Regions from separate parts of the Paenibacillus dendritiformis genome, predicted to be linked through region 2. Evidence: predicted binding sites of a transcription regulator. Region 2 holds the regulator's gene; the other holds the start of a gene.
The links. Region 2 encodes Rex, which represses fermentation and respiration genes when NADH is low (regulators of the CRP and FNR family bind a similar motif). Its sites were predicted from a motif close to TTGTGAAATATTTCACAA; they were not measured.
Positions count from the first base shown of each region.

Region 1 (11,782 bases), 1.9 Mb from region 2:
TGCAATATTGATAATCGATTCCCTGGAGGAACATATGGAGCCGGCCTTTTTTGTCCGGCTTCTCCTCCCAGACGAAGCAGAAGTCGGGACATACATTATCGCAGGCCGCGCAGTGAATGCACTTCTCTTCGAAGAAATGCGGCATCATGCCGGCGCGGGAAATGCTCAGATCCTTCAGCACAGAGTTGCCCGGATTGATGACCGTCCCGCCGATCGGCTGAGTCTCATACCCCAGCGTAGGCGTATCCCAACGCACCGGTCCGGGGAGAGCCTCTCCCTCCGGCAGCGCGAACGTCTGGAAGACGACCTCGTCGTAGCCGCGCTGGAACGTGTTCAGCGCCGGCTGGACGGCTTGCGGGTACTTCGATTCCAGCGACTTGCGGATGACGCCCTTCATATGCTCCGGATCGAGGAAATCGCACAGGCGGAACAAGGCGCCCAGCATCGCCATGTTGACCCGGTTGCCTTCCTCCAAGGCGATGCCGATCGCGTCGACTACCGCGATCGTGCCGCAGGGGAGGCGCAGTTTGTCCTTCAGGCGTGCCGGATCGGACGAGGAATTGACCAGCACCAGGCTGTCCGGGTAGATTCCGTTCGTGACATTGACCGTTTTGGCCAGTGCTTCATGAAATATGCCGACAATATGGGGCCGTTCGATCGGTGTCGTATCCCGGATGCGGGTCTCGGGCTGGCAGAAGCGGATATGCGCTTTAACGGGAGAGCCTTTCTTCTCGGAGCCGTAGGAGGAAAAGCTGACGCCATTCAAGCCGCTTCCCGTGACGCCGGCTTCGGCCAGCATTTTGCCGGCCAGGTTCGCGCCCAGGCCTCCAATCGATTCCAAGCGAATTTCATAAAATCCAAGCTCATTGACTTTGGGCAGGTTGACCATTGAAATGCTTCATCTCCTTTCCCCCGCTCCCGCAACAAGGCGAAGCGCGCCAGGGGACGGGGCCAGATTCGGATGAGGACGGCCTGTCTCGCGGCCTCGCGGAACAGACCTCCAGCACGCTAATCTCGTAACCGGTCTGAATATGACGTGGTTGAATACAGGTTATATGGGAAGCCGGCCGGCAGGTATGATATTGATCACAGGCGGCCGGAAGCCGAATGGACATCTTGTGACAGGAAAAAAGTACACAGAAGAGAGGCGCATCCGGCCAGTGATGCCCTCTACCGTATGTACATGCAGACTTCTATATCGCGGGTGTCATATTTTATGCGGCAGGCAGACACCATATGCCTCCGGGCGGAGAACGTTTTATGAACAGGACGGAAGATTGAATTGGATTGAATGCTTCGACGGGATATGGAGTGGAAAAGCAGTCTGATGAGCGCTATCGATGTGAACCGGGGGTATAGGAGCCCGTGCCATAAGCAAAAACCCCCTCTCCGCCCGGATTCCAATGCTGCCGGAGCTAGAGAGGGGGAACCGCTTACCCGCGGGCGATCTGCTCCTTCGCGCGGCGGAAAGCCTCCATATACTGTTCTGCCTTGCGGCGGACGCGAGAAAGATCGCCGGACGCCTTCGCCTCCTTGGTCAAATCCGAGCCGATCCCGACGGCAAATGCGCCCGCCCGGATCCAATCGCCCAGATTGTCAACATCGACGCCGCCGGTCGGCATCAGGTTCGCCTGCGGCAGCGGGCCTTTGATCGTCTTGATGATGGACGGATCATACAGATTGCCCGGGAACAGCTTCACCACGTCCACTCCCAGCTCGAGCGCGCGCTGCACCTCCGCGATCGTCATGACGCCCGGCAGCACGGGCACGCGGTACAGATTGCACATCGTGATCGTCTCGGGGTTGAGCGACGGACCGACGACGAACTCGGCCCCCGCCAAAATGCTGGAACGGGCCGTAACCGGCTCCAGCACGGTACCGGCGCCGATGACCGCGAAGCGGTCGCTGCTGGAGGATTGCGAGGAATACATTCTCCGCAGCTGTTCTATCGCATGGAGCGCATGGGGAACGGTCATCGTCACCTCGATAATGCGGACGCCGCCCTCGATGGCTTGTCCGGCCATCTCCACCACTTCATCCGGCGATTCTCCCCGGAGTACGGCGACGACGCCATGCTCTTGAATCTGCTGAATCACTCTAATCTTATCCATCGTGATGCTTCTCCCTTCTTCGCCCTCTACGGCGTCTATGCCCCGGACCATGAACCCGCCTGGCCATCAGGGGGAGCGCGCACGCGGGGTCCTCTACCGCTCGATATGCACCGCCCGGTTCAATACCCCCTGCAGCTGCTCGGCCGTCGGCAGGGCCTCCCAATCTCCAAATGCCTGCACGACCATCGCGCCGGTGATATTGCCGAGACGAACCGCCTCCGCCGCATCGGTCCCCTGCAATATGCCGGAAAGAAATCCGGCGCAAAAGGCATCGCCGGCGCCGACCGTATCGACGACATGCTCCGCCATCTCGTATGGCACCTCGTCGACGCGGCTTCCCTGCACGACATAATTGATGCCCGGCCCGCCTTTGACGATGCTGACGCCGGGCAGCTCGGACAAGCGCCGGAAGATGCCCGGTTCATCCTCGGTGCCGTACAGCAGCTTCAATTCGTCCAGTCCCGGCAGGAAGTAGTCCGCCTCGCGCGCCAGCGGCAGCAGCTTCTCCCGGGCCGCTTCAATCGTCCACAGCTTCAGCCGCAGATTCGGATCGAAGCTTACCTTCACGCCGGCAGCCTTCGCGGCGGAGACCGCTTCATAGACCGTCTCGGCGCAGCTGTCGCTCAAGGCGCAAGTAATCCCGGTTACATGAAGAAGCCGGGCCGAGCGGATATAGTCCTTGTCCAGATGCCGCGGCGCCATGCGGCTTGCCGCGGAGCCCGCGCGGTAGTAATAGACGGATGACTTCCCGGCGACCAACTCTCTCATCATCAGTCCCGTAGGCGCATCCGGGTCCATCCCGACGCGGGACACATCCACTCCTTCGCCGCGAATCGCCTTGACGATGTTCCGGCCGAGCGGATCCCGGCCCAGGCGGCCGCACCAGCCGGCCCGGTGTCCGAGCCGGGCCAGCCCGATGGCCACATTGCTCTCCGCTCCCCCGAACGATTTCATCACGGTCTGCGCATATTCCAAGCCCCTCGTGTCCGCGGAGCTGAACAAGGCCATCGATTCGCCGAACGTGACAACCTCCGGGGTTTTTTCTGACAGCGCTTTCATTCCGCCGTTTCCTCCTTCTGTCTGCCATGAGACTTTGTCCTCTATCTTAATCCGTTTTTTGCCATACCGTCAACGGCCGACGGTATGGCAGGCCTGTCCTATAATGAAGGAAATGTTGCGGCAGGCTACGTAGCGATAACAACAATGAGCGGAATCGCCGTCACGATGCTGAAGACGATCTCCGTAATGCCGACCTGCTTGATCGTCACCTTCTGCCCCGGCATCCAGACGGCGCGCAGGAACAGCGCCACGAACGGAAGCGCCGCCCAGAGGGGAAGCATAAGGCCCACGGCTGCCGCCGCCACGATATGGACGCCGACGGACAAGCCGTAGTACAGCCGGCTCCCTTTCTCGCGAATCATCGTCTTCACATAAAATATCGTTCCTGCGAAATAGAGCAGGCAAGCCGCGAAAGCCCGCCACGCCAGGCTCCAATCCGTCCCCCCGCCTGCTTCGAAAGCAATCGGAAGCATCCAGCAAAATTGAAGAACGGCCAAAAAATCATTGAGGAGATGGCGTTCCCGATTCCGCTTGGCGAACGCCGCGTTCAACAGCAGCAGCGGCAGCATGACGGCGCCCATCCACCAGATGTCGGGCAGCATGACCAATACGGCGGTTCCGGCGAGCGCGCATGCGGCGCCGTATATGATCACCGGGCCCCGGTAGACGCTGGCCCGCCCGGTCTTGATCCACTGCAAGCCGGCGAACGATCCGCAATAGGCGGCCAGCCAGGCGATTCCGAGCCAGGCGTGAATGGCTTGCGGCTTGCTGGCGAACATGCCCGCCGCAAAAGGAATAATGAGCATCGCCCAGGCTCCGTGCTGATTCGGAATATAGGCCCGCAGAAGCTTCGATCTGCGGTTGGGATGTTCCTTCGACATCGTTCCTGTCTCCCCTTTGAATGAAATGTTGCTTCCATCTGGCATCTCTTCTGTATGTTACTTGAATTGCCGGGCGCTGTCTAAGCTTGCGCGGGAACTTTCGCCATTCTGTCAAAAGTGGACGACGCTTTCATCCCGTTTTATGTGATGCAAGTCACAATTCCAAAAACGGCGCTATGGTACGTTTACATCGTAAACATAAAGCCGCAGCCAACATAGACAAAATCGATGCGCGGCAGGAGTTGTAGGAGGGAAGGACAATGCAGGAGCGAAGGTGGAATCAAGCCTCCTCCGGGTTGAAGTCGGCCGTGTCCTTAAGGAGTGGAGGGACCTTCGGGAGTGGAGAGACCTTCGGATTGAATTTGCGGTTCATGCTCATTGTGTGCGTGTTTGTCGCCAATGCGATTGAACCGCTCATCGGCACCATGCCCGCGCTGAAAGGTTTGTTCGTTTGGATATTTACGTTTCATATGCCGTTGTTCGTGTTCGTCACGGGCTTTTTCGCCCGCAGCAATCTGAACGGCCGGGCGGGCTGGGCCGTCATGAAGCAAATCGGCCTCCAGTATGTCATTTTTCAATCGCTCTATTCGCTGCTTGACGTCACGCTGTTCCATGTTCCGGGAATGAAGCACTCGTTCTTCATCCCGTATCTGCTGCTGTGGTTTCTGATCGGCCATTTGATCTGGCGCGCCATCCTGATACTGTTCACCCGGTGGCAGGTTCGCCATCCGGTCATCCTGTCGGCCATCATCGGCATTGCCGCGGGATTTCTGCCGATAGAGGGAGCGTGGCTCGGACTGTCCCGGACACTGGTCTATTTGCCGTTCTTCGCGTTCGGCTATCTGTTCCGCGACGACGCATTCCAGCGGTTCGCCGCTTCCCGCTTGCGGCCGCTGGCCGGAGGCTTGTCCGTCGGATTGCTGATTGCGCTTCTGCTGTGGCCGAACGCGCTCCAACCGGAATGGCTGATGAACCATATGACGTTCCGCGAGCTCGGCTGGCTGGAGCAATCCCCATGGTACGCCATCGGGATGCGCTTGTTCATCTACGCGCTGGAGATTGCCGCATCGGTCGCGTTCTTGGCCTGGGTGCCTCTCCGTGCCGCTTGGATGACCGGGTTGGGGCGGCGGACGCTGTACGTGTTCTTGCTCCATGGCCTCATTATCCGGCTGCTTGTCGTCTCCGGATTGTACCATTATATTACGACCGGCCCGCAGGCCGTTCTGCTGATATTGGCCTCGCTTGCCTGCACCGTGCTGCTCGCGCAGCCGGCCGTCCGGTCGCTGTGCCGCCCGATTATTGAACCGCAATGGAACGGCATCGGCGGCTGGCACCGCATGTCAGCCTTCCATCGCGGCATGAAGCAGGGTTAACCTAATCAACAGCGCCCCGTACGCTTGACGCGGGGCGCTGTTCTCATTTACCGGGCGCTCGGCGAGATCAGGCGCGCCACATACCGGTTCAGCAGGACCCCGCGCGGATCCGCCGCTTCCCTGACGCGGGCGGCATCCTGCCATTTCGGATACATGGCGGCCAGCTGCGAAGCGGTCCGGGAATGCCATTTTCCCCAATGGGGCCGACCGTCATAGGCGAGCAGAATCTGCTCCATGTCGCGGAAATACGGCTCGTAAGGCATCCCCTTGTACATATGAAGCGCGATGTAAGCCGAGTCCCGGCCATAGGCCGGCGAGAGCCAAATATCATCCCCCTTGACATACCGGCACTCGATCGGGAAATGGACGGAATGCCGCCGCCGCTCCAACAGCCGCTTCATTTCCAGGAGGACAGGCCGCATGGCGGCGGCCGGCACGCTGTACTCCATTTCCATGAACTTGACATGCCTTGGCGTAACGAACAGGCGAGGTCCCCGGCCAACCTTGTCGGTGACCGGCACGAAGCGCGCCGACAGGCGGCTGATGCCGCCGCTGAGCCGGGGAGCGATGCGGCATGCTTCCGACATCCCCCAGAACAAGCCGTTCTCCACCGCGTATGCGCTCCACTCCTTCCATCTGCCGCGCTTCGATTCCGGCGCGCCGGTCGGGTTAATCGTCTTCACCTGCGTGCCGCTGGAATAAGGGAACCAGAAAAATTCAAAATGACGGTTCCCGCACCGAAAGTCCTCCAGCCTCGCCAGCGTCTCCTCCAAGGTCGAGCGGAAGCTGGCGAGCCGCATCCGCTCCGCGGGAACAATCCGCAGCGTCAGCTCGGTCATAATGCCGATCGTCCCGAACGAGACCTGCAGCGCTTTGAACAGCCCCCGCTTCTTTCCCGTATCTTCTTCGTTAACTTCGGCGATGGTGCCGTTCCCCAGGACGGCGCGGATCGCGGTCACCTGGGCGGACAGGCTTCCGAATCCGTTCCCGGTGCCATGGGTCCCCGTTCCGACTGCGCCCCCGATCGTCTGCCGGTCGATATCGCCCAGATTCTCCATCGCCCAGCCCCGCTCAAGCAGCCGCCTGCCCAATTCGCGCAGCGTCGTGCCGGCCCGTACCGTCACCGTACGGCCGATCTCGTCCAGCTTCACCAGACCGCTCATCCGCGGCAGCCGCACAAGCCATTCCTCCGTCTCCCCGAGGGGAGTGAACGAATGGCCGGAGCCGGCGATGCGCACCTTGCGGCCTAGCCGCTGCGCTTCCCCCAGCAGCCCCGCCACGTCCGCTTCTCCCTCCGGGTCCCACCACCGTTCAGGCTCGCAGCGGACATTTCCCGCCCAATTGCGCCACTCCTTCATCCGAAGCACCACCCTTCCCCGCGATATGTAGCCCATGTCCCGACGGAGGCTCCCTGCTTGACGGCGACGAACTCGCGGAACCGCTCCGCCAGCTCTCCGGCCTTCGCATGCCGGAACCAGATCAGATCGCCCGGGCGCAGCGGCTCTGCGCCCTGCGGGTAGCGCACCGGCGTCTGCACCTCCCCCGCCCCTTCCCGCGTCAAGAGCCGGCCCCCGGGGGGCCAGATCGGCCGCGGCAGCCGGTCCGTCCCCGCTTCGCCGGATGCGATATAGCCTCCGCCGAAGCAGGTATAGATGCCGGGCGCCGCCACCCGGACCACCGGCAGGGCGAAGACGGCCGCCGGCTGCAGCGGCAGATCCGCGTAGCCGTCGAACAGCACGGGCGCATAGAACGCAGACCCGGCCGTCAGCTCCGTGACGGACTCGTCGGACGCCGTGAAGCGCAGGCTGCCGCTGCCGCCGCCGTTCACGAAGCGGAGCTGGTGGCCTTCGCGGCGCAGCGCGCGGACGATCGCCGCCCGGCGCTCCTGCACCTCGTCCGCGGAGCGCCGCTTCAAATAGCGGATGGCGGCACTTATCAGCCTCTGCCCGGGCTTCGCGTCGGGAACGCCCGCCAGCTGCGCTTCATAGCCCATCACGCCGGCCAGCCGCAGATGCGGGGAGCGGCGGATCGCGTCCGCCAACTCCAGGACGGAAGCTTCGCTGCGCAGCGGCGAACGGCGCACGCCGAAGTGCAGACCGCCGTACGCGGAGGACATGTCGATATCGAGACAAATATCGAAGCAGACCTGCTGCTCCCGCGCGGCTTGCTCGGCGGCCCGCAACTGGCTCCCGTCATCCGCCATCAGGACGATCTCCTTCCCTTGGCGGCGCAATCCGGCCAAGCGGGCCAAGGCGGGCCGCTCCAGCGTCGGATAGCCCATCAGCACGTCGGAGACGCCCGCCTCCAGGAGAGCGGCGGCTTCCTGCGGATGGTAGCACATCACGCCCTGGAAGCGGGGATGCAGTGCCAGCAGATGCTTGACCGCCTGGACGCAGCGCAGCGATTTGGTCGCGAGACGCACCGGCTTCTGTCCGCTCAGCCGAAGCACCTGGCCCGCATTATGCTCGAGCGCATCCAGATCGAGACAGGCGAACGGCATGCCGTAGGCGGCCGTTTGCGCCGCGTCCCGGTTCGTGTCTCGCCAGCTGCCGGCGCGCGCGGAACTGTTCATGCTCTCTCCCCCTTTCGTCAAGCTTCCCTCCAGGCCGACTCAACCGGCTCAAGTTACCGCTAATATATTCCGGGTGACGGGGAACGATTCTCTCTTATTTTCTCTCTTTTTGGGAGGTCTTTGGGAGAGTTCCCGGCGGAGGCCGCGTTTTCTTCGAACCCGCTCCGGCTTGCCCGCAAGCGCTCAGTGACGCTTTAAACCGCTAGAAAAAGAAAGGCAGTTGTGATAGACTCTATAGAAATACTCAAGCACTTATGAGAGGTACCATTCCAATCCCGGCATCGGGTAGCAAGAGATGGAGGTTCACACAGAATGACAGCCAATAAGAAAATGCGTTCAGACATGATTAAGAAGGGCTTCGATCGTGCGCCTCACCGCAGTCTGCTGCGTGCAGCGGGCGTGAAGGAAGAGGATTTTGACAAGCCGTTCATTGCGGTATGCAACTCGTATATCGACATCATTCCCGGCCACGTCCATTTGCAGGAATTCGGCAAGATTGTCAAGGAAGCGATCCGGGAAGCGGGCGGCGTGCCGTTCGAATTCAATACAATCGGGGTTGACGACGGGATTGCGATGGGCCATATCGGCATGCGGTACTCGCTGCCAAGCCGCGAGATTATCGCCGATTCGGTGGAGACGGTCGTCTCGGCCCACTGGTTCGACGGAATGGTCTGCATTCCGAACTGCGACAAGATTACGCCGGGCATGATTATGGGCGCGCTGCGCGTCAACATTCCGACCATCTTCGTCAGCGGCGGTCCGATGAAGGCGGGCAAAGATTCCACCGGACGTTCGATCTCCTTGTCCAGCGTGTTCGAAGGCGTCGGCGCCTACCAAGCAGGCAAGATCGACGACAAGGGATTGCTGGAGCTGGAGCAATACGGCTGCCCGTCCTGCGGCTCCTGTTCGGGTATGTTCACCGCGAACTCGATGAACTGCCTGGCGGAAGCGCTCGGCATCGCCTTGCCTGGCAACGGCACCATTCTCGCCGTCTCTCCGGAACGCCGGGAATTCGTCCGCAAGTCGGCCCGCCAGCTGATGAGCATTATCGAGCAGGACATCAAGCCGCGCGATATCGTTACGATGGAAGCTATCGATAACGCCTTCGCGCTCGACATGGCGATGGGCGGATCGACCAACACGGTTCTGCATACGCTCGCCATCGCGCGCGAAGCCGGATTCGAATACCCGATCGAGCGGATTAACGAAGTGGCGGCCCGCGTGCCTCATCTGGCCAAGGTAGCGCCGGCTTCCGATTATCATATTGAAGATGTGCACAATGCAGGCGGCGTCAGCGCCATTTTGAATGAACTGTTCAAGAAGGAAGGCGCCCTTCACGGGGAGTGCATCACCGTGACCGGCCAGACGCTGCGCGAAAATGTCGCCGGCTGCGAGATCTTGGATAAGGACGTCATCCATGCTCTTGACAATCCTCATAGCGAGCAAGGCGGCCTGGCCGTATTGTTCGGCAACCTGGCGCCGGAAGGCGCGATCGTCAAGGTCGGCGCCGTCGATCCGTCGGTCGGCGGACGCCATGTCGGCCCGGCGATCTGCTTCGATTCTCAGGATGAGGCGCTGGCCGGAATCGCGAACGGCAAGGTGAAGGAAGGCCATGTCGTCGTCATCCGCTACGAAGGGCCGAAGGGCGGTCCCGGCATGCCGGAGATGCTGGCCCCGACATCCCAGATCGTCGGCATGGGCCTCGGCGCCAAGGTCGGCCTCATTACCGACGGCCGCTTCTCCGGCGCGTCCCGCGGCATCAGCATCGGCCATATCTCGCCGGAAGCGGCCGAGGGCGGACCGATTGCGTTCGTGGAAGACGGCGACATCATTGAGCTCGATCTGACGAACCGCAAAATCGAGCTGCAGGTGCCGGACGAGGTGCTCGAGCAGCGGCGCGCGGCCTGGAAGCCGTTCGAGCCGAAGGTCAAGACCGGCTATTTGGCCCGCTACTCCAAGCTCGTCACGAATGCCAGCCAAGGCGGCATTCTTAAAATTTAATTCCTGGAATTCAAAGGGCTGTCCGTTAAGCGGTTTTTTAGCTGCAGCGGACAGCCCCCTGCTTCTACCAGCTCAGCTTTGGGGAAAACTGTAAAAATGCAGTTTTTCTTGATGACGTGTGCTTCGTGGCAGCAGTTCCTGCAAAACTGCATCAATTTCAGACTATTTACTAGATAAAGAGCAAGAGCCGATGAAAATAATGTACTTTTGCAGGAATTTCATCAAATCGCGGCTAAAGTCTCGAAAATTGCTGCACTTACCAGGCTGTTGAGAAAGAAGTTTTGAGTAGGAAAATGGATATTTCCACCATCCTGAAAACTGCACCATTTCCCTAGACACGCCCATCCGGCAGGCGAAATCCGCAAACACCACGATTTTTCCAGGCACGCCGATTCGGTAAGCGAAATCCTGCAGAAATACAGCAATTCGATAGGGACGACTATTCCAGAAAGGGAATCCTGCAAAATTACAGGAATTTCCCCCGTTTCGCTTCGGTTTGAAGCAAAAGGGCCTAAAATGATGTAGATTTGCAGCAATTCCTCGGGATGGGGACTCATTAAGCCGAAATTCCTGTAAAATAGCAGCAATTTCCTCCGCACGTCCAAGCCCCAGGAGGCAACGATGCTTCCAGCAGGCCGATAATGCTTCCAGCAGGCCGATAGTGCTTCCAGCAGGCTGATAATGCTTCCAGTAGGCTGGCAATGCTTCCTGAAGGCTGATAATGCTTCCTGAAGGCGATGATGCCCCCAGCATCCGACGCGGTCGCTTGGATCCCGTAAAATCAGGCCATTGAGTAGTCTATGGGACTTTTCACCTGTGATGTGGATCTCTTCTCCCGGTAGAAAAAAATCGATTTAAAACGCTCTAAGAGCCAAAGTTTGGATGAGGAAAATGGACCTTCACCACCCCTTCACAAAAAACAGGGGTTTTCCAACAGCCTGATTTACGCAGGATTTCGCTGTACCATCCCCCACCCCCGATTGCCCCGCCGCCAGATTTCCCCACCTCTCCTCGTCTTCCTCTCCATTTCTCGCTTTCCTCGCCTCTTCCGCCTTTACTTGCATTTCCTTGCATTTCCTTCCATTTCCCGCCTTTTCTTGCCTTCTTCGCCTTTCCCCCGCCCTTTCCCGCTTTCCTCTCCATTTTTCGCTTCCCTCGCCTCTTTCGCCTTTTCTTGCATTTCCTGCCCTTTCCCGCTTTTCTCGCTTCCCCCTCTTTCCCTCGCCTCTTCCCGCTTTTCCCGCCTTTTCTCGCCTTTCCCCCGCCCTTTCCCGCTTCCTCGCTTCCCCCCTCTTTCCCTCGCCTCTTCCCGCTTTTCCCGCCTTTTCTCGCCTTTCCCCCGCCCTTTCCCGCTTTTCTTGCTTCCCCCTCTTTCCCTCGCCTCTTCCGCCTTTTCTCGCATTTCCCTCCTTTCCCCGCCTTTCCCCGCCTTTCCCTCGCCTTCTCCCGCCTTTCTCGCCTCCCCCTCTTTCCCTCGCCTCTTCCGCCTTTTCTCGCATTTCCCTCCTTTCCCCGCCTTCACATTCTCGGTTTCCCGTCACCCCAATCATTTTGCAATACGTCTAAGACTTTTGCGCTTTCCGCCCTATTCTTCACTTATTTTTCTCCGTGGTCCGCCAATTGTATTGCCGCACATCGCCATGCCGAACATGTCTATGCGTTGAACGTCTTTCCAAACCCGGATGGAGATACGGGGATGAACATGAAGTCGCCGATTCGATTCATCCATTGACGGCTTTTCAGGCATGCGCTATAGTAATAAATGTTTACCTAATACAACTTATT
Region 1 is NZ_AP025344.1:1,726,528-1,738,309, reverse strand. Features, by position in the region: gene L6439_RS07635 (2-oxoacid:acceptor oxidoreductase family protein) at 1-889, opposite strand, end outside; gene L6439_RS07630 (bifunctional 2-keto-4-hydroxyglutarate aldolase/2-keto-3-deoxy-6-phosphogluconate aldolase) at 1,434-2,111, opposite strand; gene L6439_RS07625 (sugar kinase) at 2,205-3,170, opposite strand; gene L6439_RS07620 (YwiC-like family protein) at 3,296-4,051, opposite strand; gene L6439_RS07615 (acyltransferase family protein) at 4,312-5,424, shown strand; gene L6439_RS07610 (D-arabinono-1,4-lactone oxidase) at 5,472-6,782, opposite strand; gene L6439_RS07605 (amino acid deaminase/aldolase) at 6,779-7,924, opposite strand; gene ilvD (dihydroxy-acid dehydratase) at 8,309-9,997, shown strand; gene L6439_RS07595 (hypothetical protein) at 10,160-10,750, opposite strand; gene L6439_RS07590 (hypothetical protein) at 10,897-11,496, opposite strand.
Region 1: the regulator Rex is predicted to act here: its motif matches at 4,194-4,211, upstream of L6439_RS07620 (YwiC-like family protein).

Region 2 (11,782 bases):
AGCCGCTGTGCGGGGCGTCCCGCCCGGGCCATTTCGACGGCGTCACGACCGTCGTCGCCAAGCTGTTCCATATCGTCAAGCCCGATCGCGCATACTTCGGAATGAAGGATGCGCAGCAGGTGGCCGTCATTCAACAGATGGTGGCCGACCTGAACTTCGACGTCGCGATCGTGCCTTGCCCTATCGTGCGGGAAGCGGACGGGCTCGCGCTCAGCTCCCGGAATGTGTACCTGAGCGGGGAGGAACGGAAGCAGGCGCTCGGCTTATCGCGCTCGCTCCGCATGGCGGAGGAATGGCTGGAGCAGGAACCCGGGCTTACGGCGGAAGAAGTAAAGTCCCGCATCCGTCAGGTTATCGAGGAAGCGCCGCTGGCGGATATTGATTACGTTGACATCCTGACGTTCCCGGCGCTGCAGGCGCTGCCTTCCGGGGAACCGCTCGGCCAGGCGGGGAGCGACGTGCTTATCGCGCTGGCGGTCCGCTTCGGTCGGACCCGCTTAATCGACAACCGGCTGTTCAGCCGTCAAGGAGGACGCTTATGTTCCGTGAAATGATGAAATCGAAAATTCACCGCGCGACGGTGACGGAGGCCAACTTAAATTATGTGGGCAGCATCACGATCGATGAGCATCTGATGGAATGCGCCGACATTTGGGCCAATGAGAAAGTGCAGATTGTCAACAATTACAACGGCGCCCGTCTGGAAACTTACGTCATTCCGGGTCCGCGCCATTCCGGGGTCATCTGCCTGAACGGAGCGGCAGCGCGGCTTGTGCAGCCCGGAGACAACGTCATTATTATTTCCTATGCCGCGATGACCGACGAAGAAGCGCGTTCCTATCAGCCCAAAATCGTGTTCGTCGATGGGGAGAACAAGCCGGTGGAATTGCTGGCCGGAACGGAAGCTCACGCGACGATTAAATAATACGATCCAATGGCCGCTCTCACGGCGGGCGCATGCACGTCTCCCCCAGCTAAGGCCAAGCCCTTGACAGCGCCAGGCTCCGTTGGGGAAACGTTGGAGCGCGGAATGAAATCCACCCCCTTAACACACAATGAACGTAGATCCGTTATCGACGATACGCATCACTCGTAAAGGTGGGATGGAATCGTGCTGCAACAAGTATTCGCGACGATGAATGAAGTGCTGGATGAATTAATTCGCCAGTATCCCCAAGCGGCGGGAGAGCGCAAGCAGGAACTGGACCGGCAATTGAAGGTGCTGTCCACCATGAGCGATTACATCGTGGAGGAGTGGCTTCGGTTCGAGGAGAAGCTCGCCGCGCTGCGTCCTCACAGTTCCAATGACGGGATCGAGGCGCAGCCGCAGCCGGCGTTGCCCGATTTTACGGATCCGTTCCAGCGAGGTCAGGGATACTACATGCTGATGATGTATGATGAAGCCGTCAAGCATTTGGAAGCGGCGGCATCGATAAGGCCGGACCATATCGACAGCCGTATTTATTTGGCCATGAGTTATTTGCATCTGGGCCGGAATCAGGAAGCGGGACATCATTTTCAGCTCATCATTCCTCTGACCGAGAGCAAATGCCTCAAAGCGATCGCTTACAATGCCTTGGGGTGCATCAGCGCCGAGCAGCGGGATCTTTCCAAAGCGAAGGAATACTTCAGCAAAGCGCATCTGCTTGATCCTTCACTGCCAGAGCCTGTTTTGAACTTGAAAGCGTGTCTGTCGGATGGCGATCATTTGCAATATGGCGGTGAGTGGATTCACATGCCGTAACCAGAGAGGGAAACCTGTTCGTAAAAAATACGCACAGATGTTTCCCTCTGTGCATTTCCAAATAGCCGATCATCTGTTATGCTAAGAACAGAAATCGGTGAGAGGAATTAACAGATAATGAGATTTGCTGTGTTGGATTTTGAGACGACGGGCAATCAGCCCAGCGATGAAATTATACAGATTGGCCTTGTCGTTCTGGGGCATGATCTGAACGTAGAGCAACAATATCACACCCTGGTCCGTCCGACGGTTAGCATACCCGAATTTATCACGAATCTTACGGGGATTTCCGATAACGATGTTCAGGATGCGCCAGAACTGGACGAGGCCATGACCGGGATGGTCCCGCTGCTGAGCGACGTGATCCTGGTCGGCCACAACGTCGGCTTCGATTACCAATATTTGCGGCAGGCCCTGGAGCAGACGGGTTACTTGCCGTTCACCGGCCGGATATTGGACACGATCGAGCTGCTTCGCATTTTGTTCCCTTCGCTTCCTTCTTATCAGCTAGGTTCCGTAGCTCATGATTTCGGCATTGCGCATGATCGGCCTCATCAGGCGGACAGCGATGCGCTTGCGACGGCCGAGATCTTCCGCCGGTGCATGGAAGCCATTGACGACTTGCCATTGCTTACGCTGCAAGGCGTCGTGGATGTGTTCGGGGATCACGAAGAACGCGATTTGAAGTGGCTGCTGGCGGAGAAGCTGAGCGAACGGGAGCGGAATATGGCAAGCTGGGAGGAGGAAGGCTACTTCCCTTACCGCCAATTGATGCTCAAGCACGACGATTGGACCGATACGCCGCCGCCTCGCGACGCGTCCGCGGACAATCCGCTGGCCGGCAAATCATTCCGCCACTTTCTCGATGAAGTGAAGCAGCGGATGGAAGCGATGCTGGATCACTACGAGCCTCGGGCCTCCCAGGAGCAGATGTTCAACGAAGTGATGGAGTGCCTCGATGAGAATAAGCATCTGCTGATCGAAGCCGGAACGGGAACGGGCAAGTCGCTCGGCTACTTGCTGCCGTCCCTGTATCACAGCGTTCTTCACGAGAAGAAGGTTGTGGTCAGCACCCATACGATCAACCTGCAGGAGCAGCTGAGACAGCGCGATGTGCCGCTATTGGAGCAGATTGTTCCTTTTTCATTCAAGGTTTCGATCTTAAAAGGACGCAGTCACTATTTGTGTTTGCGTAAATTTGAACATAAAATAAGTAACAGAGAGTTCGTTCACGCAAGAGATGACAGCATTACAGCGGCGCAGCTGCTCGTATGGCTCAGCCGGACGGAACATGGAGATGACGAGGAGCTGCATCTCGTGCATAAAGGGCCCGAGTTCTGGGATTCGGTCTCGAGCGACAGCGATTCCTGCCTGAACCGTTCCTGTCCTTGGTTCCGCCGCTGCTTCTATCACCGGGCCAAAAATAACGCGAATCTCTCCGATATCGTCATTACGAACCACTCGTTATTGTTTACCGACGTGATGGCCGACCATCGTCTGCTGCCAAGCTATGAGCATCTCGTCATTGACGAGGCCCATCATTTCGAGGAGACGGCCGGCAAGCACTTGGGGACGAATTTGCAATATTTTTCACTCATTCACCCGCTGACCCGGCTGTTCAAAGACAGCAAGAGCGGCGCTCTTGTCGTGCTTCAACAGCGCCTCCGGTTGTCAGGCCATGAGAAAGCGCTTATCTGGGCCGAAGGGATCGATAAGCTGCTCCAGCAGATCGTCGACGTCAAGGAGCAATGGGATCGGCTGCATGATATGCTGTATCAGCTGCTTCCTTCGGGGGAAGCCGGTCAATTCGAGGGCGGACAGACGGTGCTTCGTCTCCCGGCCGGCGAGCGTCCGGAAGAGTGGCCCGAAGCGGTGGAGCTGGAAAAATCGATCCACACCCGGCTCAGCGACATCGTGCGCTCGGGCGAAAAGCTGGTCAATGAGTGGAAAGAGGCCGATGACGAAGAACTCGAAGGCGTCATCGTCGATATTAGCGGGCTGCTGAAGGATGTAGGACAGGTGCGCGACGATTTCCGCCTGTTCATGCAAGGATCGGATCCGGAGACGGTCTACTGGATGGAGGGCAATACGCAGTTCAAATTCAAGTCGCTGCAAATGTATGCCGTGCCGGTTGATGTGAGCGACGCGCTGAACCGGTATTTCTTCGAACCGAAAAAGAGCGTCATCCTCACTTCGGCGACGCTGTCCGTCGACAAGTCCTTTCAGTTCGTGCAGGAACAGATCGGCCTTGCGGAAGCCGCCAATGACGGCAGGCTGCATACGGTGATTCTGCCTTCCCCGTTCAATTACCGGGAGCAGGCGCTGGTCGTAATCCCGCGGGATTTCCCCAGCGTCAAAGGCTCGTCCGACGCAGTCTTCAATCAGACGCTCGCGAAATCGATCGGGGATGTGGCGCTCGTCACGCGCGGCAGGATGCTCGTCCTGTTCACTTCGTACCGCATGCTCCGGGATGTGTACGACCCGCTGAAGGAAGCGTTGAGCGCAAGCGGCATCCAGGTGCTGGGCCAAGGCATCGACAGCGGGAACCGCAGCAAGCTGACTCGCCGCTTCCGGGAGCAGCCGGCCTCCGTGCTGCTCGGTACGAGCAGCTTCTGGGAAGGCGTCGACATTCCCGGCGACGCGCTTACCTGTCTCGCCATTGTCCGGCTGCCCTTCCAGCCGCCGAACCATCCGCTCGTCGAAGCCAAATGCGATCGGCTGAAGCGCCAGAAGCAGAACCCGTTCCGGAAATATTCGGTTCCGCAGGCGGTCATCCGCTTCAAGCAGGGCTTCGGACGCCTTGTGCGGACCGCTCAGGACAAAGGCATCGTCATCGTGTACGATACGCGGGTAATCGAGACGAGCTACGGCAAACATTTCTTATATTCGCTTCCTGGGCCGAAGATGGAGCACATGGCCAATGTGCAGCTGGTGCCCAGAATCGAAGCGTGGTTAAGCGAGCACGAAAAATAGGCGTGTAAGAGCGATGAGGGGGCAACGAAATAGATATGAAAACGTTGAAAATATCAGAAGCTGTCGTTCGCAGACTGCCGGTTTATTTACGTCATCTGATGGAACTGAAGCAGCGAGAGGTTCTGACGGTTTCTTCACAGGATTTGGGGCAGAAGCTGGACCTCAATCCCGCCCAGATTCGCAAAGACTTGGCATATTTCGGCGATTTTGGACGCAAAGGAATCGGGTATGACGTCTCTTACCTGATTCAACAAATCCGTCATATACTGAAGCTGGATCAGATTATTCATGTCGGTCTCGTCGGCGCGGGGAAGCTGGGCCATGCATTGTGCAACTATACGGCTTATATGAAGGATAATATGCGGATTGTGGCCGTATTCGACGCGCTGGAGTCGAAGGTAGGCACCGAGATCAATAATCTGCGGGTGCAGCCGATGAGCGAGTTGGCGGACACCGTGCGCGAGCAGAAAATCCGCATCGGCATCATTACCGTGCCCGCCTCGGAGGCGCAGCATGTCGCGGAACAGTTCGTCGAGGCGGGCGTCGAGGCGATCTTGAACTTCGCGCCGGTCATCCTTCGCGTCCCGGCTCATGTCCGGGTGCATACGGCCGATTTTACGACGGACATGTTCAGTCTGGCCTATTATTTATCCGATGATAGAAAGGAAGCTCCGGTAGAATGACGAAAATGATTATTGAGAACGGGACCTTTGCTTCGCTCCGCCCAGGCGCGGAGCGCACGGCCGTTACAGGCGCGATGGTCATTGAAGATGACATGATTGTATATGTGGGAGAACAGCTGCCGCAGGAGCATGACACTTCCGAAGCGGCGCGGATCGACGGCAAAGGGCTGTTCTTCATGCCAGGGCTCATCAACACGCACGGCCATGCGGCGATGTCGCTGCTGCGCGGATATGGAGACGACATGGTGCTCCAGACGTGGCTGCAGGAGAAGATGTGGCCGATGGAAGCGAAATTCACCGCGGAGGATGTCCGCTGGGGAACGGCGCTCTCGGTCCTGGAAATGCTGAAAGGCGGGACGACGACATTCGTGGATATGTACGACCATATGGATGAGGTGGCCAAGGTCGTCGAGGAGTCCGGCATGCGCGCCTGCCTGATGCGCGGCGCCATCGGCTTATGCCCGGAAGACGTGCAGGAAGCGAAGCTCCGGGAAGCCGTTCAATTCGCCCAGGATTGGCACGGGAAGGCGGACGGGCGCATCACGGCGATGCTGGCTCCGCACGCTCCGTATACATGTCCTCCGGGCTTCATCGAGAAGTTCGTGCAGGCGGCGCATGATCTCGATCTTCCGCTGCATACGCACATGTCGGAGACCGCGGCGGAAGTCGCCCAGAATGTCGCGGACTACGGGCTTCGTCCCGTCGCTCATCTGGAGAAGCTCGGCTTCTTCTCCCGGCCTTCCTTCGTGGCGCACGGCGTGCATCTGACCGATGAGGAGATCGAAGTACTGGCTCGTCACGATGTAGCGGTCTCTCATAATCCCGGCAGCAATCTGAAGCTGGCTTCCGGCGTCGCCCGGGTGCCCGAGCTGCTTCGCGCGGGCGTAACCGTATCGCTCGGAACGGACGGGCCGGCAAGCAACAACAATCTGGATATGTTCGAAGAGATGCGCCTGGCGGCCCTGATTCATAAGGGCGTATCCGGCGATCCGACGGCCGTTCCGGCAGCTGAAGCGATGCGCATGGGCACGCTGTACGGAGCCCGGACGATCCGGGCGGAGAAGCTGGGGCTGCTGGAAGCCGGCATGAAGGCGGATATCGTAGCGGTGAATGTGAACCAGCCGCATTTCGTGCCGCATACCGACTTCGTCTCGCATATGATCTATTCCGCTTCCGCTAAAGATGTCGCCCATGTATGGGTCGACGGGCGCCAAGTGATCAAGGACGGCCAATGCCTCACCTTGGACGAAGAGCGCATTCTCTATGAAGCCGGGCGGTGCTTCGAGCGCCTGCTTGAGCGCTGACGGGAGGAACGCATGGCCAGAAGCCGCAGTCGCCGCCGCCGCAACCGGTGGTTCATCGCCGCGCTGGCGTTCGTCGTGCTTATCCTGCTCATTGTCGCCTTGGTGATGTATGTCAACTACATTTATTCCGACGAGCGCATGAAGGAAGCAGACATCTTGCAGCGCGCCCAGCAAGAGGCGCCGTTGACCGAAGTGAACGGCATCGAGAAGAGCATATGGGATGAAGTCGTCTATGTCATAAATGGGGTTAATCAGGAAGGGAAGGCCGTCTGGGTATGGGTATTCCCCGATCGGGTCGCCTCGATCCCGGCAGCCGACAGCGCGGATAAGGCTTCGGTGAAGGCCGCGATTCAACAGGCGCATCCCGATGCCCGCATCGTCCGCCTGCTGCCCGGATATAAGGACAATCAATATGTGTGGCAGGCCTTCGTCCAGCGCAAGGACGAGAAAGGAACGCGCCGGTATTTTTATCAGTTTTATTCTTTCTACGACGGTTCTCCGGTGGGCGAGATCTATGGCCTGCCCAACCAATAGAATAGCCAAGGGGGCTTGGAACAGCGGCCCTCTTCTGCCGCACCGCTTCGCTTCAGCGTCATACCGCCGCTGAAGGGAGGCGGTGTTTTTTGCTGTCTTGGCAGTCATGGAACACTTTACATTCCGTATTCGTATATCAGATATGATATACTTTTGTATATCGTGTTTTGATAGATAAAAACACAATTTTAGCACCGTATGTCAGCGAAGCAGATCTCTTATTTGCAAGCTTGCAACTTGTCTCAAATTGCACTTTCCGCGATATACAGGAATAGAAAGGGGTTTTTGTGGCATGACGAAGAACATTCGCATTGCGCCGACCCTGCTTATTATGCTGCTGACCGGCGGTATTTTATTCGGCGGGTGGGCCGTATATCAGACGAAGTATGTGCAACAGCCCGTAGATCGCGTCATGCGGCAGCATGCCGAGATTACGAAGTACCAGGTAGACTGGCATTCGGACACGCTGAACATTCAAATTCAGGCCGATCCGGACGCCGATATTCGTGAAGTGGTGCAGAAGCTCAATGCCGAGATTGTACAGTATGCCAAGGGCAACAAAGTGCTGATTGAATATATCAATGAGAACAGTACGCCATCGATTGACCAATGGTGGTCGCAGGCGATGTTCGATGTAGCCGAGGCGATGGTTCACCGGAATTATAGCGATATTCCGAAGAAGCTTAAGGAGCTTCAGGCGAATCAGCCAGGCGTTGAAGTCGTGACGGAAATGGATAACCAGTATGTCTATATCCAACTGAAGGACGAGCAAGGCAGCAAGACGATGCTCTTGCCGCTGGACGGAACCGCAATGGGGGTGTGGCCGCATGAAGAACAGACTGTCCATCCGCTGGCCTGAGGCGGCAATCGGAGCCGCGATCGCGATTGTTGTTTTTCTCGCCTTTCGCGGCGTGAATATCCTTCCGATCGTGTTGGCAGCCGTCGTGTTGATCGCGCTCTCTTTCGTCGTCCAGCGGCGCGGAGGCGCCGGCGTGACGACCGGAGGCTCCCGCAGCGATTCGCGGAAGTCGTCCGTCGCTCCGCTCAGCTTCGAGCAGATTGGTGGGCAGGAGCGGGCGAAAAATGAATTGATTGAAGCGCTCGATTTCTTGGTTCGCCCGGATGCGATTCGGAAGTTCGGGATCCGTCCGCTCAAGGGCATCCTGCTGACCGGTCCTCCGGGCACGGGGAAAACGCTGATGGCCAAAGCGGCGGCCCACTATGCCGATGCCGTCTTCATCGGCGTCGCGGGCAGCGAGTTCGTGGAAATGTTCGTCGGCGTCGGCGCGGGCCGCGTACGCGAGCTGTTCAAGCAGGCGCGGCAGCGCGCGGCGAAGGAGAAAAAGCAGAACGCCGTCATCTTCATCGACGAGATCGATGTCATCGGCGGGAAGCGGGAAGGCGGCCAGCAGCGGGAATACGATCAGACGCTGAACCAGCTTCTGACGGAGATGGACGGGCTGTATGCCGACATGAGTCCGCGCATTCTCGTCATGGCCGCGACGAACCGCAAGGAGATGCTGGATAGCGCTCTCCTGCGTCCGGGACGGTTTGACCGTCATATTCAGGTCGATCTCCCCGATAAAAAGGGCCGGCTTCACATTTTGAAGCTGCACGCCAACAATAAGCCGCTCGCCGACGACATCGATCTGGAGCGCATTGCCGACGAGACCTTCGGCTTCTCCGGCGCGCAGCTGGAGAGCGTCCTGAACGAAGGAGCGATCTACGCGATGCGGGACGAGTCGAATGTCATTACGACGAATCATCTGTCCCAGGCGATCGATAAAGTGATGATGGGCGAGAAGATCGACCGGGAGACAAACCAGGAAGAACGGCGGCGTGTCGCCATCCACGAGCTGGGGCATGCGATTATGGCGGAAGTAGTCCGCCCCGGAAGCGTATCCCAGGTGGCGCTCAGCCCGCGGGGACAAGCGCTCGGATATGTCCGCCATCAGCCGCTGGAGGAGCGTTATTTGTACACGAAGCCTTTCCTGGAGGAACAGATTATGATCGCGCTCGGCGGCGCGGCGGCCGAGGAGATCTTTTACGGGAACCGGAGCACCGGCTCGCAGGGCGACTTCGATCACGCGCTGAACATTGTCGACTCGATGATCAATGCCGGGCTCACGGAGTTGGGCATCGTCCGCTTGAAGCAGCTGCCGCCGGAAGCGGTAACCCGGCAGACGCAAGCTATCATGGAGGAGCTCTTTCAGCGTACGCATGCGCTGCTGTCTGAGCGCAAGCCTGCCTTTGATCGCGTTTTGCACCAGCTTCTGCGCGAGGAAAACCTGAGCGGAGAGCAATTTCGGTGTCTATTATGTGACAGGCAGGAATTCCCAGCGTGAAAACACGCTGGGTTTTTCTTTTTAATTTCAGGATTCATGTTATGATAGATTAAGATCCCTGTGCACTGATAACGAATGCCTGTTATCGGGTACACTATACAGAGCATAGATGGAGGAAAGGTGGAAGAAACCATGTTTTTCAAGAAAATCGGCGTCATCGGCGGCGGTACAATGGGCCAAGGCATTGCGGAAATGCTTGCTGTCAAAGGCTTGGACGTGCTGTTGGTGGAAAAGTCGACAGAGAAGCTGGATCATGCCTACTCGATGATTGAAGCGAGTCTGGACAAACAATTGGAGAAATGGGCCATCACCCAGGCGGAGAAAAAACTGATCCTGTCCCGCATACATAAGGTGACGCATTTGGCGGAACTCGGAGGATGCGAATTGGTCATCGAGACGATCTCGGAGGATTTGGAAGCGAAAAAGCAAGTATTTGCGGAACTGGATCGCGTTTGCCCAAGCAATATTATTTTGGCAAGCAATACATCCACATTGTCTCTAACCGAACTGGCCAGCTCGACGAAATATCCGGATCGGGTTATCGGCATGCACTTTATTTATCCCGTCGCGAAGGTCGAGCTTGTGGAGATTATCCGCGGGCTGAAGACTTCGGACGCTACATTTAACGAAACGAAGCGCTTCGTCGAAGAGGTTGTGCAGAAGAAAGGCGTCATGGTCTATGAATCCCCGGGATTCGTGACGACGCGCGTGAGCTGCATTCTCATCAACGAGGCTCTTCATGTGCTGCAGGAAGGGGTCGCTTCGGCGGAAGATATCGACAACGCGATGCGTATCGGATACAATTTCCAATATGGGCCTTTGGAAATGGCGGACCGCTTCGGTCTGGATTCGGTATTGGCGGCCTTGGAACGCATGTTCCGCGAGTTCGGCGATATCAAATATCGTCCGTCCGTATTGTTGAAAAAGATGGTGCGAGCCGGCCACCTTGGTGTGAAGACGGGCGTCGGATTTTTCAAGTATGATAAGGATGGGGATCGACTATGAAAATACTTGTAATCAACGCGGGAAGCTCCTCGCTTAAATACCAACTGTACGATATGACGGACGAGTCGGTGTTGGCCGCAGGCCGGGTAGAGCGCATCGGGATGGATTCTTCCATCCTCGTGCATGAGCCGCACCATACGGAAGAGATCACGGAAGTCAGCGAGATTCTGGACCATACGACGGCCATCCGCAAAGTCTTGGACAAGCTGACCGACGCCGAAGTCGGCGTTCTGAAGTCGACCGGCGAGATCGATGCGGTCGGCCATCGCGTCGTGCACGGGGGCGAATCGTTCAAAAACTCGGTATTGGTCGATTCCGAGGTCAAAGCCGAGATTCGCCGCTTGTTCGATCTGGCGCCGCTGCATAATCCCGCCCATATGATGGGGATCAAGGCCGTGGAGGCGAATATGCCGAACGTGCCGCAATCCGTTGTGTTCGATACGGCTTTCCACCAGACGATGCCTGAGAAAGCATATATGTACGCCATTCCAAAAGTGCTGTACAAAAAGCACAAAATCCGCCGCTACGGCTTCCACGGCACATCGCATGATTATGTCAGCAAGCGCGCGGCCGAACTGATGGAGCGCCCGATCGAAGAGCTGAAAATCATCACGTGCCATATCGGGAACGGGGCCAGCCTGACGGCGGTCGACGGAGGCATCTCGGTCGATACGTCGATGGGGATGACGCCGCTTGAAGGTCTGATGATGGGTACGCGCAGCGGCGACCTAGACCCTGCGGTCGTTCCGTTCACGATGATGAAGGAAGACCTGACGGTCAATGAAGTCAATTCGATGCTGAACAAGCACAGCGGGCTGCTCGCAATCTCCGGCGTATCCAGCGATATGCGCGAGATTACGGACGGAATGGAAGCTGGCGAACCGAACTCGACGCTGGCGTTCGAAATGTACACATACCGCATGCGCAAGTATATCGGGGCCTATGCGGCCGCGATGGACGGCGTCGATGCGATCGTGTTTACCGCCGGCGTAGGCGAGAACTCGGTCGTTATCCGCCAGCATGTCTGCGAGAAGCTGACGTTCCTCGGCGTAGAGCTTGATCGGGAACTGAACAAGGTGCGTTCGAAGGAACCGCGCCGCATCTCGACGCCGGCTTCGAAGGTGGACGTATTCGTCATTCCGACCAATGAAGAGCTGATGATTGCCCGCGATACGTATCGATTGGTTCAACAAT
Region 2 is NZ_AP025344.1:3,627,453-3,639,234, reverse strand. Features, by position in the region: gene panC (pantoate--beta-alanine ligase) at 1-554, shown strand, start outside; gene panD (aspartate 1-decarboxylase) at 539-925, shown strand; gene L6439_RS16010 (tetratricopeptide repeat protein) at 1,112-1,744, shown strand; gene dinG (ATP-dependent DNA helicase DinG) at 1,862-4,717, shown strand; gene L6439_RS16000 (redox-sensing transcriptional repressor Rex) at 4,753-5,400, shown strand; gene L6439_RS15995 (amidohydrolase) at 5,397-6,704, shown strand; gene L6439_RS15990 (cell wall elongation regulator TseB-like domain-containing protein) at 6,717-7,238, shown strand; gene L6439_RS15985 (quinolinate synthase) at 7,531-8,097, shown strand; gene L6439_RS15980 (AAA family ATPase) at 8,066-9,583, shown strand; gene L6439_RS15975 (3-hydroxyacyl-CoA dehydrogenase family protein) at 9,716-10,588, shown strand; gene L6439_RS15970 (acetate kinase) at 10,585-11,782, shown strand, end outside.